Labilibaculum sp. DW002: one gene and its partners. The protein of the gene in region 1 interacts with the protein of each later gene in a pairwise test. Links are inferred from orthologs where the notes say so. Each region holds a gene or a part of one and is shown on either strand. Other genes may lie near its edges.

Region 1 (5,525 bases):
TTCAAATTGGCCCCAGACCTAACAAATGATTTGTACCTATCCGTTAATAGCTTTTCTTCTTCTAAGGTAAGACCAAGCTCTTCTTTTTGTCTGTAAACTACTTTAACCCTTTCAAAAAGCTTTTCGTTCATGATAATATCATTCGAAAACTCTGTTAACATAGGAGATACTTCTCGTGCTAATGCTTGCATTTCATCGTTGGTATGAGCATGATTCAGATTGAAAAATACAGAAGCAACACGATCTAATTGATGTCCTGTATATTCTAGAGCTTCTATTGTATTTTTAAATGTTGCCTTATCTGAATTTTCAGCGATCTGATCGATTTCAAATCTAGCATTTTCAATACCCTTTGTAAAAGCTGGTAAAAAATGCTCCTGCTTAATTAATTCAAAAGGTGCCGATCCATAAGGTGTTTTAAATTCTTCTAATAATGGATTTGTATGTATAGTCATATTTGTTTTTATTTAGATTAAGAACAAAGATATAAAATTGAAGATTCAATCAATCCTGAAAAAAATGGAATCTTTTGAAAAAATGATCAAAACACTCCTAAAAAGTCGTATAAATTCTGAATATCAATTAATTAACACTAATATACCATTCGACATTTAGTTAAAATGAAGTCTATGCAAACCTTTCCATTGTCGCCACAACAATCACAATATCAAGGCGCAAGGCTATTTCTCATGAATATTCACTATATTTGAATTAGTTTAAACAGGGGGATTAGTAATAATCTAGCGTTACAGAAATGAGAAACAAAAATTTGCATATCAAAAAGAATTACCAAACAGAAGCAAGAATGTATTTCTATGCATCTAATTTGTCGTATTCTCCTCTACGTCTACCATCCCATCCCATGGGGTATTTCCCTATGCGCTAATAGAGTATCCAAATACTCTTGTCTTTCCTTTAGAACAAGGAAGGCATTTCAATTTAATTACTTTTAATTATATACGAAGCTCGAGAACTCACCTCTTGCTTAGCGATGCTATATATTATTATATCATGAAAAGAATTTGCATTAAAATAGGCTCTAATGTTCTCACAAAAGAAAATGGAGAATTAAACACTTCCAGAATTAAAAATATTGTATTTCAGATTTCAGAATTACATAAAAAGGGTTTCCAATGTATTCTAGTATCTTCAGGTGCTGTGGCTGCAGGAAAAAGCAAGCTTAGTTTGTCTGAAAAACTAGATACTGTTTCTGCTAGACAAATTTGGTCTTCTGTTGGACAAGTGGAACTTTTAAATATGTACTCTTCATTTTTAAAGGAATTTAAAATAGAGTGTGCTCAAGTTTTGGTTACCAAGCAAGATTTTAGAACAAGGGAACATTATTTAAACATGAAAAATTGTTTAAATTCCCTTTTAACCAACAGCATACTCCCAATTGTAAATGAAAATGATGCTGTTTCGGTTACTGCTCTAATGTTTACTGATAATGACGAACTATCTGGTTTAATTGCATCGATGATGGATGTTGAAGCACTGTATTTATTGAGTAATATTAATGGAATCTACACAGGAAATCCAGAAGATGATGATTCAGAATTACTATCTACTGTAAATGGAGATATTAATCGTTTAAAACAATTCATTACAACAAAAAAATCCAATTTTGGAAGAGGTGGAATGCTCACAAAATGCAGCATTGCAGGAAGAGTAGCGAAATCTGGTATTCCAGTTCATATTGCAAATGGTGGCGTAGATAATATTTTGTTGAATTTAATCAACTCTCCAAATGAGGTAATGCACACAAGCTTTACAGCTAGCAAAAAAGCATCAACAGTAAAACAATGGCTTGCAGGCTCTGATGGATTTGAAAAAGCGAGGCTAATTATTAACAAAGGAGCTGAAGATGCCTTATTATCTGCCGAGGCGACTAGCTTATTACCAATAGGCTTAATTGAAATACTAGGTGAATTTGAAAAAGGTGATATCATTAAAATCGTTGGACAATCGGGAAAGGTTATTGGTCTTGGAAAAACACAATACAACAAAGAAAAAGCAAGTAAATATATTGGGAAATCAGGAGCTAAACCTTTAGTACACTACGATTATCTTTTCCTATACTAAATTTTCAATAGATATTGTTGAATCTCTTAAATCAAAATAAAATGAATTGCACAGAACAACTATATAAAGTAAAGGAAGCTTCTAGAAGCATGTGTTTACTTGAATCTGATAAAATTAATACAGTATTACAACAACTTGCTCTATCGCTACGAGAAGCCAAGAATCTTATCATTGTAGAAAATAAGAAAGATTTAGCCAAAATGTCGATACAAGATCCAAAATACGACAGACTTTTACTTAATGGAGAAAGAATTGATGGAATTGCGAATGATATTGAAAACACATTACAGCTTCCTTCACCATTAGGGAAAGAATTATCTAATAAAACGCTTGACAATCAACTTGAAATAAAAAAGATAAGTGTTCCATTAGGTACAATTGGGGTTATTTACGAAGCACGTCCTAATGTAACACTTGATGTATTTGCCTTGTGCTTTAAGTCAGGTAATGCTTGTGTACTTAAAGGAGGTAGCGATGCTGAACATTCGAATAAGGCTTTGGTATCTTTAATAAAAGCTACACTCGATCGTTTTGAAATAAATTCAGATATTATTCAATTGCTACCTCCAGAAAGAGAAGCAGCCAAAGAACTAATGAACGCTGTTGGCTTTGTTGATGTGTTAATTCCAAGAGGTTCACAAAATCTAATTAATTCTGTACGTCAGAATTCTAAAGTACCCGTAATTGAAACTGGAGCCGGAATTGTCCATACCTATTTTGATAAAGATGGAGATTTAAACAAAGGAATTGACATCATATTTAATGCAAAAACAAGGCGTGTTAGTGTTTGTAATGCTCTTGACTGCTTAATTATTCACAAAGATAGGATAGCTGACTTACCTAGTTTAACAAATAAGTTGCAAGATAAGCAGGTTGAAATATTTGCAGATGAAATAGCATATGCTGCAATTAAAGAATCCTATCCTAAGTCATTACTTAACAAAACAGATAAAAATTCGTTTGGCACTGAATTTTTGAGCCATAAAATGTCGATTAAAACGGTTGATAATTTTGAGGACGCAATCAATCACATTTATCGTTACAGTTCAAAACACAGTGAAGCTATCATTAGCGAAAATAGTAAGACTATTAATATCTTCACTTCTGTTGTTGATGCTGCAGCAATTTATTCAAATACATCCACAGCTTTTACAGATGGAGCTCAATTTGGTTTAGGTGCAGAGATTGGAATCAGCACTCAAAAATTACATGCGAGAGGGCCAATGGCTTTAGAGGAATTAACATCCTACAAATGGATCATTACTGGAGATGGACAAATTAGAGAGTAGACTTTAATTTAAGAAATAGACTAATCCAATCAATTTAAATTGATTGGATTTTTCATATCCCTTTACAGCATTTCATAAGTTTTTCTATGATTTGTGCTGACATTATCATATATTCGAATGAAAAATCACGAAATCTTACGCTAGTAAAAAACTACCATTGATTAGATTTAATAAACAGCTACAATTTTAAATGATTATTAATATTCAAGCGGTATTATTTTAATGATTAAAATCATCATTATATACACGAAAGAATCAAATCCTTACATGAGACGCCTCTGCGTCATTTATTAGAACTATATGAATATTAAGTAAACAGAGGATCAACTTCATTATTTTGCACTGTTCACTAAGAGTGCGAATGGCATGAATTATACTTTCAATAAATACTTCGCAGGCATAATCCGTTATTATTGATATAAAATCAGTAAATCTCTTTACCGATCTACTTTTAGAAAAATAGTTAGGCCTCTCACAATATTTTCCATTCAGATTCAATTAGAACGCCTTACGCCCTATCATTAAATCATCTTTTTACTTACATTTGGTGACCCAAATATTAAAGCAAAATAATGGAACAAAAACTTTCCTTTTATATAGATCGAGTTAATGCATTTACAAATCAAATCTCTGATCTAAGAAAACAGAATAGAATACTGTCATTCTTTCGTCTTACCAGTGCTGTAGGAGCACTTGTATTGTTTTATGTATTTCTATCCTATTCTGTTGCAATTGCAAGTGCTATTGCGATAACATTAGCTGCTATGCTGGTTTATTTTGTAAGAAAATACAACCGAAACAGTAAAAACATAAAAAGGTTAAAAACCTTACTAACGATTAATGAGAATGAAATTTCTTGTTTAAAGACTCGACATAGTGATCTTTTTTACGATGGAGAAGAATACGCAGACCAAAACCACTCCTACTCTTCCGATCTGGATATTTTTGGACAACATTCCTTATTTCAATTAATGAATCGTAGTGTCACTAAAATTGGTAATAACATTTTAGCTAACTGGCTTTCTAAGCAATCAACAAATGAGGAAATTAAAATAAGACAAAATGCAGTAAAGGAATTATCTGATAAAATTGATTGGAGACAAGATATCACTCAATATGGGCTAACCAGTAATCTAAAAAATGATGACCCTAACTTTGTTATTAGCTGGGGAAAGAAAGCATCCCCATTTCACGGAAATAAATTACTCTTCATCACAATAATAGTAATGCCTTTGCTATCCTTAGGAGCCTTAATTTATTCTTTTATTGGATCTCAGGCGCCAATCATTATCATGGTGCTTGTTAGTATCGTAATTCACTACTTTAATCATAGCAAAGTTAATCTGGCTCATGAACAAACAGCCAAAAGAGGTAAAATGCTTAAGACCTATTCTTATATCATTAAAACATTCGAAAAAGAGAATTGGAGTTCTGACAAACTGAGTGCTTTAAAAAATCAATTTGCGAGCAAAGGTCGGGCTACATCAAAAAAAATAGATCAGTTAACAAAGCTAATAGAGTTACTTGACCAACGTTTAAACATTGCTGTTCAAATCATGATTAACCTTTTGTTCTTTTATGAGCTACATCTTCTATTTAGAATAGATCGTTGGAAACAAAAGCATGGAAGTGAAACAGAGCAATGGTTTTCTGCAATTGGAGAAATTGAAGCTTTATCAAGCATCGCGAACCTTAGTTTTAATCACGAAGATTGGTGCTTTCCCACTATTTCTGAAAAACATTTTGAATTAGATTTAAAAGAAGCTGGACACCCTATGATTGATCAGCAAAAAAGAGTTAACAATGATTACTCATTAATTGGCCCAGGATGCGTTCACATTGTTACTGGATCTAATATGGCTGGCAAAAGCACATTTTTAAGAACTGTTGGTGTAAATATCGTAATGGCTCTTACAGGCGCACCAGTTTGTGCAAATAAAATGATTGTTTCGAATGTAGAAGTAAACACTTCCATGAGAATAAAAGACTCAATTGAAGATAATGAATCATCGTTTTACGCCGAATTAAAAAGAATACAGCAAGTTATTGAGAAAGTAAATAAAAAAGAAAATACATTACTTCTATTGGATGAGATTTTAAGAGGAACGAACTCGAAAGACAAGTCTACTGGATCGAGAGCACTTATTAAGCAGC
Region 2 (5,531 bases), 370 kb from region 1 along the record:
CACCGTAAATAATTTTGGTATCCGCATCGTTGAAGTAACTCCTCCAAAATATCCAAAATCACTCCTATTTTTAAAATCTAGTTCTTTTGTAGAATAAAATTTCTGATAATTTCCAGTAAGATAGGAATTAACACTCCACCATTTATTCAATTTAAACGCCATGTTTAAATCAAGTCCAGCATAATGTGTTTTATCAATATTTTTTGAAGTAAGTACGGTATTGTCATTCGAATCTAAACTACGCAATAATTTAATGCAATCATTCCTAACTTGAAAATATAAATTAGTAGTGTAGGTAACTTTTTTACTCCTATAAATATAGGTTAATTCAGGTTTATGGGTGTAATATTGTCTAATGTCTTGAGATCCTAATCTTTGATTTAGGGAGTCTAACACATTTTGAAATGGGTTAAGGTTACCTGAATTAGGTCTAACAACCATTTTCGCATAAGACAATTGCAATTGCTTGTTCTCACTTAATTTGTATGACAAATGAAAACTAGGAAATACATCTAAATAATCTTCATTATAAGTCTTGTTCGTCTTAACATCTGAATACTCAGCTCGTAAACCAAACTGATAGCCTAGATTGCCTTTTTTGCCACTTATTTGTGTATATGCTGAATGTATAAGCTCTTTGTAATCGAAATTCTCCTCTGTTTGAATTGGCACTTTAAATTCAATTTCATTCGACCTATACATAAAACCAGATTCTAAAGAACCATTTTGTCCTAATGCTTGTTGATAATCAACTTGAATAAGTCCTTCTTTTCTTCCAGCATCAAATTTATCAGAAGATTCAGACATTGACGAAGATAGAATATTACCAAAATCACGATATAAACCTTTATTTGTAGCACTATTGTCTGTGTAAGCAGCATCAATAGAAATCTGTTGACCTTTTCTTTTGAACTTATGAATATATGCCATGTTATAATTCATAGAATTATAATCTAAATCTCTCGACCCATCCCTAAAACTCTCTTCAGGCATAACGCTACTTGGGATATCCGACCTTAAATAATTATATTCTCCATTCCAGTTTTGTTTAATATCTTGTTTGGATAAATTAAAACTCAAGGTGTTATTATCATCAATCAATAAATCCATTCCGAATTGCCCCAGATGAACTCTTTTACCATAGTCTATTTCTGCTTTCGATTTGACTAAATTCAAATCATCAATTAGTAAAGAGGAAGAATAATCTCTTCCAAACCAATCATCAGTATAAGAATAAGAGCCCGAGAAATTAAATTTCCCTGTTCGTAAACTCAAACTTGTTCTACCCGTTTTTTTATTTTTCGTTCCAAGTTTAATGGATGTATTACCTTTAAATCCTTTAGAACGATTCTTTTTCATTATAATATTAACAATCCCAGCAGAACCTGAAGCATCAAACTTAGCTGAAGGATTTGATATAATCTCAACTCGATCTACATCATTTGCAGGTAAGCTATTTAAAATATCGGAGGCCGATACGCCTAATAAACGGCTCATTTTACCATCTATTAGAACTTTTACATTTGAGCTTCCTCTGTATTTCAAATTCCCTTCTGTATCCACATTCAATTTAGGTATTGTAGTCAACACGTCAGTAATATTACCAGCATTAGAGGCAAGAGAATTGGATACATTGTATACTGATCTATCCAATTCTATTCTTTCAAAGTCTCTATTGCCTGTAACTTCAACTTGGGATATCAATTCTGTATCTACTTTTAAGGCAATAGACTTATTTAAAACAAGTTTTTCATTCTCTTGAAGAGTTAAGTCTTTGCTTTTATAATTCTGATATCCTAAATATTCAACTTTATAAAAGTACTTTCCTTCTTTAAGGTTTTGAATAAGAAAATCACCTTTACGGTTTGTAATTGTTCCTTTTATTAATAAAGAATCAGGTAAGGAAAAGATAGAAACAGTTGCATACTCAAGTGATTTATTCAAATTAAAATCAACAATATTTCCTTTTAATTCAGAGCTTTTAGGATGCTCAACCTCTTTTTGTGAAAAGCTTTTTTCAGGGGGAAATAGAAATACTAGAAACAGAGGTAGTGCCCTTTTCCAGCTATTAAATTTAAAATTCATTAGTAGTGTTTAAGGTTAGTGGTATTTAAATTAGTTAGTTATTGCGGTCAGCACAAAAATAAAAAATTTATGTTATAGAACAAGTCCAATCATAATATTTTTCAATCACCTTTCACAAACAGAAAATATCCGTTTATCACAAAAATCACACATCTCACCTTAATCATCAGAATAATAACACTTTATTAAAATCCATCAAAACAATAATGCCTATTAAGCAAATCATGATTTATTTTTCACAATTCAATATTCAAGCATTTTTCAAATGATTATCAAATTAAAACCATCATTTACAAGTAAATGATGGTTAGTATCAACAATTTTCCTAATGTTATATTTCCAATTGATGTTTCAAAAGCTTGAACCCATTTCTACTTACTTTTAAGCTTTCTCCGCTTTTCAGTATGACAAGCCAATGATCTTTTTCATATGGCTGTAATTGTGAGATTTGATCAATCTTCACCAAATAGGACCGATGTATACGACAAAACTCATCTGAATTTAGATGTGTTTCGAAATATTTCATGGTTTTTTGCTTTAAAAATCTTCCCTCTTTTGTGTAGATCATTACATAATCATCTTGTGCTTCAAAATACTTGATCTGATCTACTGCAAGTACATCAATTTTATTTCTGGATTTAACGACAACTCTTGTCAACAACTCATCCGATGAATCATTATGTGATTTTATTTTTTCTATTTCTTCCTCACCTGTTACAGAACTAGAAACACGTTCCTTAACCTTATTAATCGCATCCTGAAATCGTTCTTTTGAAAAAGGTTTCAAAAGGTAATCGACAGCATTGTGTTCAAAAGCCTTAATTGCATATTCATTGTAAGCTGTTGTAAACACAATATTACATGGTTTATCAAGCAACTCTAACATCTCAAATCCTGTTAATTTGGGCATTTGCACATCTAAAAAAACCAAATCCGGCTGCAATTCATTAATGGCTTTTAATCCTTGAAATCCATCTGAGTACTCGCCTAAAATTTCAATATCATTATAGCAATCAAGAAAAGAGCGAACTAAATCTCTTGCCAATGCCTCATCATCTATTATAATTGCTTTCATAGCTTATTTACTTGTGGAAATTCCAGATTTACTGTAAAATTCTTTTCTCCTTTCACAATTCTCATCAAATCTGAACGACCATAAATTAAATTTAATCTTTCTTGAATATTTTGTAAGCCTATACCGTTCCCTTTAGGAGGAATTGAAGTTGGATCAAAATTATTACTAATACTTATTTTAAGGATATTGTTCTCTACTCGACACTTTGTTTTAACACTTACTGGATCCAAACTTTCATGTACCCCAAATTTTATAGCATTCTCGTATAAGGGTTGTAAAATTAGATTCGGAATTTTCAAGTTCTCACAATTTGAAGAAAGATCAAAATCTAAATTTAAACGATCCCCGAAACGAACTTTTTCAATTTCCATATACAAGCGGATATTACTCAGCTCGTTACACAAACTATTCAATTCTTTTAAATCTTGTGCTAATGAGTATCTTAAATAGGTAGAAAGTTTAACTACCATCTCCCTCGACTTTTCTGGTTTGGATAAGGTCAATGAACTTACCGAATTAAGGCTATTAAACAAAAAGTGTGGGTTAATCTGAGACTTTAGGGCTGTTAATTCTGCTTCCTTAACCAACTCTTTCAGTTCAGATTCATGTAGTAATTTATCTTGAAAATTTCGATAATAAATAATCAAGTAATACAATAGAATGATATAATCATAAATCCCAAATGCCATGAATACCTGCCAATGTACTGGAATGATATAATCTAAGCCCTCACTTGCTGCTCCAAAAAGAACTACTCTTAATTGATATGCAAGTGAAACCCATATTCCAACAACAATAATTCCTGCCGTAAAATGGTGTAATATAAAACCCCAGACGCCTAAATTCTCAATACTTACGTAGACTACAACAAACCAAATACAAGCCCCGAGTATTAATAATGGAAAACAAAAACTAAAGGCATTTATAATTGCATCATTAATGGATCTACCTTCAAAATACCAACCTATTATAAATAATAGTGCAGTGAAAAAAATCCAAGATGCTAAATACACAACAAGGGCTAATCGATTCTTCAATAAGGGATGTTGCATTTGATTTATTTATAAGATTTTATTTCACATCCTCCCATTAATACAAGTCCTCTAATAATTAATTCTTTTTTAGGTTCTACAATATAATTTGTAGTTGCTACTCTTTTATCTGATACACCTCCCATAATTGCGGTAACCTCAACCTTAACATCCCAATCAGATGGAACAACTAAAACACAGCCTCCAAACATGGCAAAAACATCTATCACATTGGTTCCTTCGGCCAAATCTGCACTGCTCAAGTTCAATTCTGTACCCCCAAAGACACAAGTAACCTTACCTCCTCTAAAATTTTTGTTGTTGATCATTTTTTCACCACCTCCAAAAATATTTAACTCATCAATATAATCCGAATCGATTCCAACACCTGATCTACTATGGCCTTCACAAGCATTGCGTTTACGAATAACGACCACACCTACAACAATCATAACTACTGGCCAAAATAAGCCTCTCCAATTAAAGCTCCAATCAAATATAATTGGAAACATAAATACACCACCTACTGCCATCAAAACAATACCTGTTGTTTTATCTTCTTTGCCAAAAAAGAAAAGAGCACCTAAACCAATTAATAATCCTGGCCAAGAGAATATCATATGCCTTAATTCGTAGGGAATAAAGTCTAAATTTTTAAGAACCAATAAGCATCCAAATAGGATTAAAAAAATACCGAATATTGCACGGTTATTTGGGTTTGATTTATGTTGTGTTTTCATAATGATCTATTTTACGATATGAATTTATTTATTTTTTGAACAATAAGGCGAATCAGGAGCAAAAATAAATGCTATTCCTCCTAAAATAAGTAAAGCTGGAAAAAACCACATATGCCAATTCTCAGGAATAAAATACAAATCATCCATAAGGAAATAACCACCTGCTGCAATCGCTATCATTCCACCAAAAATTTTTCTTCTAACCAATACCTGTAATAATCCGAAAAGAATTAAAAAGGCTTCCCATCGATACAGGTATGCTTCGATAAAATTAGATTGATAGTTAAGCCGCTCTAAAACAATTACAATTCCAACAATTATTAGAAGCAGTCCAACAAATAGACTTTTATTTTTTTTATTTTCATCCATGATAATATGGTTTAAGATTTGGGTTTCCTTTGTTTCTATTGCTAAAATAGAATAATAGTATAGCTTTTACTTGTTCAAATCGGTTAAGTGCTGTCAAGAATCGGTAAATGGTTCAAAAAAGAAAGATCACTCAAAGGTGATCTTTTATACAAGTTATAAATACTCGAATATTTACGAATTTAACCTTAAATCTAACTCTTATATAATGCAGCTTGGTATTGGTTTTAATTA
Region 3 (5,288 bases), 210 kb from region 1 along the record:
TCTACAGCCTTACGAATATCAATAATGTATTTGCCATCAATAGTTTTTGTGGCAAACTTACCATTCTCTGTAGTCGAGATAACTTGGTTTAGGTCCATTTGATTATCTACAAGGTAGCTTTGAAGTGTTTCAAATGCAGGGTTGTCAACACCAGCAGTATCATTATCTTCTTTACAAGATGTTAAAAATAAGGCAGGTATAATTGCCAGAATAAAGAAATACTTCAGTAATGTTTTCATAATTTAAATAGTTTAGTTTGTAATTGTGGTTTATTGGGTTCTAAGTTTTCTTAATTAACATCCGCCAGAATCTTCCTCTTCCGCGGCAACAGCAACAGTTCCACCTTCTTCAATATTATCCTCCATTGCTTCAGGATAAGCTTTATGCCACTCAATCCACCCACCGGTAAGAATTTTTACATTCTTATAACCTAGCTGGTTTAGACGAAGCGCTGCCAATGGGCTACGATTACTTTTTTTACAATAAAGAATTAGCATCTCCTCTTTCTCCGGAACATATAATCCTTCTTCATCCCAGATCTTTTCACTTGCAATTCTAAATTCAAGTACACCTCTAGGAATTGATACAGAACCTGGTATAAATCCACGATCGTGCTCTTCTGGTAAACGCACATCAAGTAAGACATATGCCTCTTCGCTATTCATTAATTCATGAAACTCTTGAGTGGTAAGTGTCGAAATATCTTTTCGAATATCTTCTACCATTTCATCAATGCTTGCATAAGTCTTATTTCGATCGATCTCATTAGATTGGCAACTAACAAGTGCGATTAAACATATAAAGAATAAATTCCTGATTGCTTTCATAGTTTATTTATTAAGGTCAAACTTTTTAGTAATGAATATTACCTTATTAACTGCTTTTTTAATCTTTAAAACGTTTGTAATTTCATTTTGAGGATATTTCGTCTGCATTATCCCTTAAAATGAAATTTGGAATGCTTCTAATTAAAGATTTATTTCTCTATTGTAATATTAATGGATTATCCGCTTTCAAACGAGAGATTCTATGCCCAATCCATCAACTGGAAATTTGTAATTTGGAAGGAATTATTTGACGCAGACAAGAACAAAATTTGATCTATTACATGTTTCAAAATGATATAAGACATGTTTTCATTCTCTAAATTTGTATATATTTACAGGATTGGATACAAAAACCTTAACGACTAATCTATGGCTATCCCAACAAAAACGACGTGTTGCAAAGAGTGTGTTAGTAAATCAGCTTGTTTCAATGAGTTATCAGAAAACGAACTAATTCAAATTGACACGGGAAGATTTGAAGTAACTTTTAAAAAGGGAGAAATAGTTTGTAAACAAGGAATGCTTGCGTCACATTTGATCTATATTAAGAAAGGATTTGTAAAATTATACATCGAAGGTGGAAATAATAAGAATATCATTCTTACCATTGAGAAAGACGGATACATGATTGGATTGCAGTCCTTATTTGGAAATAATGTTTTCCATTATACAGCTGTTGCCTATGAAGACACAACAGTTTGTCTTTTTGAAATGAATGTAATTAGTGAAATTATCGAGCAAAACTCTGGCTTTGCATCCAAACTGATTGCTAAATTAAATGAAAATACAATTCGAAGTTATAGTCGTCTGTTCTGTCTTACACAAAAGCAATCTAGCGGAAGACTAGCAGATATCCTTCTTTGCCTATCGGATCGCTTATACAAAAGCAATAAGTTTGAAATGGCACTTTCTCGAAAAGATCTAGCTGAAATTACCGTTATGTCTGTTGAAAGTCTTTCTAGAGTAATAAAAGAGTTCAAAGACGATGGCATTATTAAATTAGATGGCCGGAAATTAGAAATCACCGACCGTGAACGCTTGGAGCGAATCTGCGAAAATGGTTAATTAATTAGGAGCAACTATTTTTTCAAATCATGTATTAGCCGATTAATCGAGATCATATCAAAATCTCCGAATTTTTCGGCTTCATAATTCTTCACAAACTCCTGATTGATTAAGAATAATTTGCTGTTATAGGTATCCTGAGGATAGGTGTTTTCACTATGGAAATCTTCAAAATCAGTAAAGTTCAAAGGACAAGTTGATAATTCCCAATCTTCTCCTTCTTGACTCATAAACAAAAGTGGCAAGCCATGTGTTCTACAGATAAAAGGTCGAGATTGATAGATCTGGCACAAGTCCTTAATCAAGAAGTTGCAATCATCTGCTTCCTCATCCAATTCTAGATGTTCCTTTGGTGGATTTTCTTTTAACTCTTCTAAAATGCTAAAATACTCAACTGGCAAAACCGAAAAATGCATACAACATTCAGCACAACCCTTTTTACAGGCCATTTCCTCTTTGTGTAATTTTGAAAGTTTCTCGCTTACTTCGCTTACCTCGTTTCTTAACTGGCGATACTTTGCCAATTCTTCTCTTGCCTGATCGTTCATTTCTTTTGAATTTTGTGCAAATGTAGGCAAATTGAATTGAGAATCCGAACTTCATTGAAAATCCCAAACTGATAACTGCTTACTGATAACTGTTCATTGATAATTCAAAAGGCAATAGTTCGCCCAATTCTATTTTTTCAGGAGAAACAATGGCGCGTATGGGATAAACTTCTACTCCATTTTCGTGTGCTTCCTTTAAAGTCTTAGCATATTCCGGATCGATATCAACAGCAGGTGCAAAAACATCAACATCAGCTCGTTGAATTACATATACCATAACGGCTCTTTTTCCCTCTTCCTTAACTTTCATTAAAGTGTTTAGGTGCTTTCTACCTCGAATTGTAACTGCATCAGGAAAACGAGCATAGTTTTCAACTCTTAAGCTCACATTTTTGACTTCAATGAAACATTCCTCCTCATCATTAGAAGCAAAAACATCAAAACGACTGTCATCAAACTTTACTTCACGCTTTACAAACGAATATCCCGCAAGCTCTTTAATTTGATGATTTTTAACCGCTTCGGCTACCAACAAATTGGGTACTGCCGTATTGATCCCGACCCAAGAACCATTTATCTTGATCATTTCCCAAGTGTACTTTGTTTTTCGTTTGGGATCATCAACGTAAGTTAAATACACCTCTGCTCCTTCTTCTAAACAAGATTTCATACTGCCCGAATTAGAGGTATGTGCAATTACTACCTCACCATTATCCAATTCAATATCAGCTAAAAATCGTTTGTATCGTCTTATTAATTTACCGTGTACTAATTTATTGGGAAAAATCATGATTAATTTTTTGTTGGAAATTCAAAGATAAAGAGATTTCGGCTACTTTTGTCGGAGCAAGATTCGAGAATAAGATTATGACAGAAAAAAAACTACCCAATATATACATTTACAATCCCACTTGTGAAATAGCGATTGCCAATGGTACATTAAGCTTTTTCCCCAACAAGACCTTATCTAAATTTGAAAAAGATTTGGATGTATTGCCCCTATGTTTTACCGATAGCAATGATGTTTTATTGGTAAGGCAAATGCCCGATAATGATTTTTTAAACCAGATTTCTGCTGCAGGTATAAAATTACCAAAGTTTAAAGTACTTGAAGATGCTCTTACGGATGATGAATTTGTAAAGACCGATAAAAACAGCCTACAAGCTTGGGGATGGAGTCCTAGAATACACCACATTTTAAAACCATTCAAAACTTCTTGTAGTTCGGAATATCTGGCTCAGCCAAATGCCTACTGGAAAGATGAGCATCGAGATTTATATGGTAGAGAAACCGCTTTAAAAGTATTAAAAACCTTCTTGAACAATCATCCTGATGACATTTACATAGATCAAAGTCAGATTGCAAGAGTTTGTACCAATATCCAAGAAATTGAAGTTTTAATTGAAGAATGGAAACAGTTGGTTATAAAAGCTCCTTTAAGTTCATCTGGACGTGGCTTGCAAGTACTAAGATATTCGCACTTAAATGATTCTATTACGCAATGGATTAATGGAACCTTAGAGGCACAAGATTACCTAACTGTTGAAGCACTGCTAGACAAGAAGTACGACTTTTCCTTGCAGTACCATTGCGATGGAAAAGGCAAGTTAAGCTATATGGGACCTGGTTTTTTCCTGACTAGTTCGAATGGACAATACGAGGGTAATATTCTTGGTGGAATGCCTGAGTATTTTAAGGCTTACTTGTCAGATGCTCAAATGGACGAACTGTCAAATGGTATTAAAAGTGCAATGGAAGAATCGGACTTGGCAACGAACTATTGCGGATATTTAGGAATTGATTGCCTCTTATTTGAGGATAAAAGTGGTAAAATGAGAATTCAACCATGTGTAGAAATCAACTTACGATACAACATGGGAACATTAGCGCTTATTTTGGATGAATATTTGGCTCCCAATACAAGTGGCGCATTTAAAATGATTTTTAAGCCAAAATCTACATTTGATGAATTTCATAAAGAAATGGAAAAGAAACATCCTTTTAAGATGAAGGATGGTAAATGGTTGAAAGGTTATCTTCCATTGGTAAGTCCATATCAGAATAAAAACTTTGGCGCGTACATTTTGCTTGAAAATACGGAAGAATAAAAAAGGGATTCTCACAATTGTGAGAATCCCAAGCTTCAATTTAGTTAGCACTAATTGTCACCCTAATTAATTCGTTTACTGCAGGGTAAGTAAAGCCATCGTTTACTTCCATTACTTTTTCTGCCTCTGTATCACCAGTATTAGGACCAGCTTGTCTTGGTGCTTGGTTGTTACCTGCTCCCGGATATTCATTTACTTCCGTTCCAGCATCCCATAATTTCAATTGAGAAGTAACATCACCAGTTACCGCTACACCATTGTTGAAAAGAGCAATCCCCATATCATCAAAAGCAACAAATAAATCGTTTGATTGAATTAACATGCTAGCCAGATTAAGGTAATCTCCTTCAGCAGCTACAAAAGTAAATTCATATGCATCGCCGGGGAAAATTGGTGCTCCACCGCTTTGTCCTACAGGTTCTGAAAAAATTCCATGTCCAAGTACCGTAGGCAAACTAGCCACATAAGTATCTAAATCGCCAGGGCCACCGTCTTCAGCTAATTTTTCAAGACCATTACCAGCTTGAATCATTCCATCTTGGAATAGTGGGTAACCAGCTCCACTCAAGACAAATACTCCAGGTGCAAATGGTGAAACATAGCCACTGTTATCAGCAAGGAACATTCCTGTATCAGCATTAGCACCATCTTCCGCTAATCCTTCTAAACCATTAGCTGCAGCCTGATCTTTTGTGAAAATTGGCATTCCTGAATTGTGAACTGCCCATACTCCTGGTGC

What was found.
Region 2: the proteins of L3049_RS01220 (region 1) and L3049_RS02560 interact in binary tests that used the Escherichia coli proteins (3 or more experiments, as listed by UniProt). The link is inferred for Labilibaculum sp. DW002 from one-to-one orthologs.
Region 3: the proteins of L3049_RS01220 (region 1) and sfsA interact in binary tests that used the Escherichia coli proteins (3 or more experiments, as listed by UniProt). The link is inferred for Labilibaculum sp. DW002 from one-to-one orthologs.

The regions. Positions count from the first base shown.
Region 1 is NZ_JAKJSC010000001.1:284,602-290,126, reverse strand. The notes cover bases 1,254-4,247. They hold L3049_RS01220 (glutamate-5-semialdehyde dehydrogenase), read left to right. Parts: upstream 1,254-2,123; coding sequence 2,124-3,371; downstream 3,372-4,247. Other genes in these bases: L3049_RS01215 (MutS-related protein), read left to right, coding at 3,944-4,247; proB (glutamate 5-kinase), read left to right, coding at 1,254-2,082. In the rest of the region: more of proB, read left to right, coding at 1,012-1,253; more of L3049_RS01215, read left to right, coding at 4,248-5,525. UniProt on the Escherichia coli protein: Catalyzes the NADPH-dependent reduction of L-glutamate 5-phosphate into L-glutamate 5-semialdehyde and phosphate. The product spontaneously undergoes cyclization to form 1-pyrroline-5-carboxylate.
Region 2 is NZ_JAKJSC010000001.1:650,423-655,953, forward strand. Bases 1,289-4,288 are described here. They hold L3049_RS02560 (LytR/AlgR family response regulator transcription factor), read right to left. Parts: upstream 3,161-4,288; coding sequence 2,417-3,160; downstream 1,289-2,416. Other genes in these bases: L3049_RS02555 (TonB-dependent receptor), read right to left, coding at 1,289-2,085; L3049_RS02565 (sensor histidine kinase), read right to left, coding at 3,157-4,212; L3049_RS02570 (LiaF transmembrane domain-containing protein), read right to left, coding at 4,218-4,288. Also shown: more of L3049_RS02555, read right to left, coding at 1-1,288; more of L3049_RS02570, read right to left, coding at 4,289-4,931; L3049_RS02575 (LiaF transmembrane domain-containing protein), read right to left, coding at 4,956-5,300; L3049_RS02580 (PAS domain S-box protein), read right to left, coding at 5,525-5,531. UniProt on the Escherichia coli protein: Member of the two-component regulatory system BtsS/BtsR, which is part of a nutrient-sensing regulatory network composed of BtsS/BtsR, the low-affinity pyruvate signaling system YpdA/YpdB and their respective target proteins, BtsT and YhjX.
Region 3 is NZ_JAKJSC010000001.1:75,654-80,941, reverse strand. Bases 1,376-4,132 are described here. They hold sfsA (DNA/RNA nuclease SfsA), read right to left. Parts: upstream 3,231-4,132; coding sequence 2,520-3,230; downstream 1,376-2,519. Other genes in these bases: L3049_RS00345 (hypothetical protein), read left to right, coding at 3,308-4,132; L3049_RS00355 (YkgJ family cysteine cluster protein), read right to left, coding at 1,907-2,440; L3049_RS00360 (Crp/Fnr family transcriptional regulator), read left to right, coding at 1,376-1,892. Outside these bases: L3049_RS00370 (rhodanese-like domain-containing protein), read right to left, coding at 1-239; L3049_RS00365 (rhodanese-like domain-containing protein), read right to left, coding at 294-827; more of L3049_RS00360, read left to right, coding at 1,197-1,375; more of L3049_RS00345, read left to right, coding at 4,133-4,549; L3049_RS00340 (spondin domain-containing protein), read right to left, coding at 4,590-5,288. UniProt on the Escherichia coli protein: Binds to DNA non-specifically. Could be a regulatory factor involved in maltose metabolism.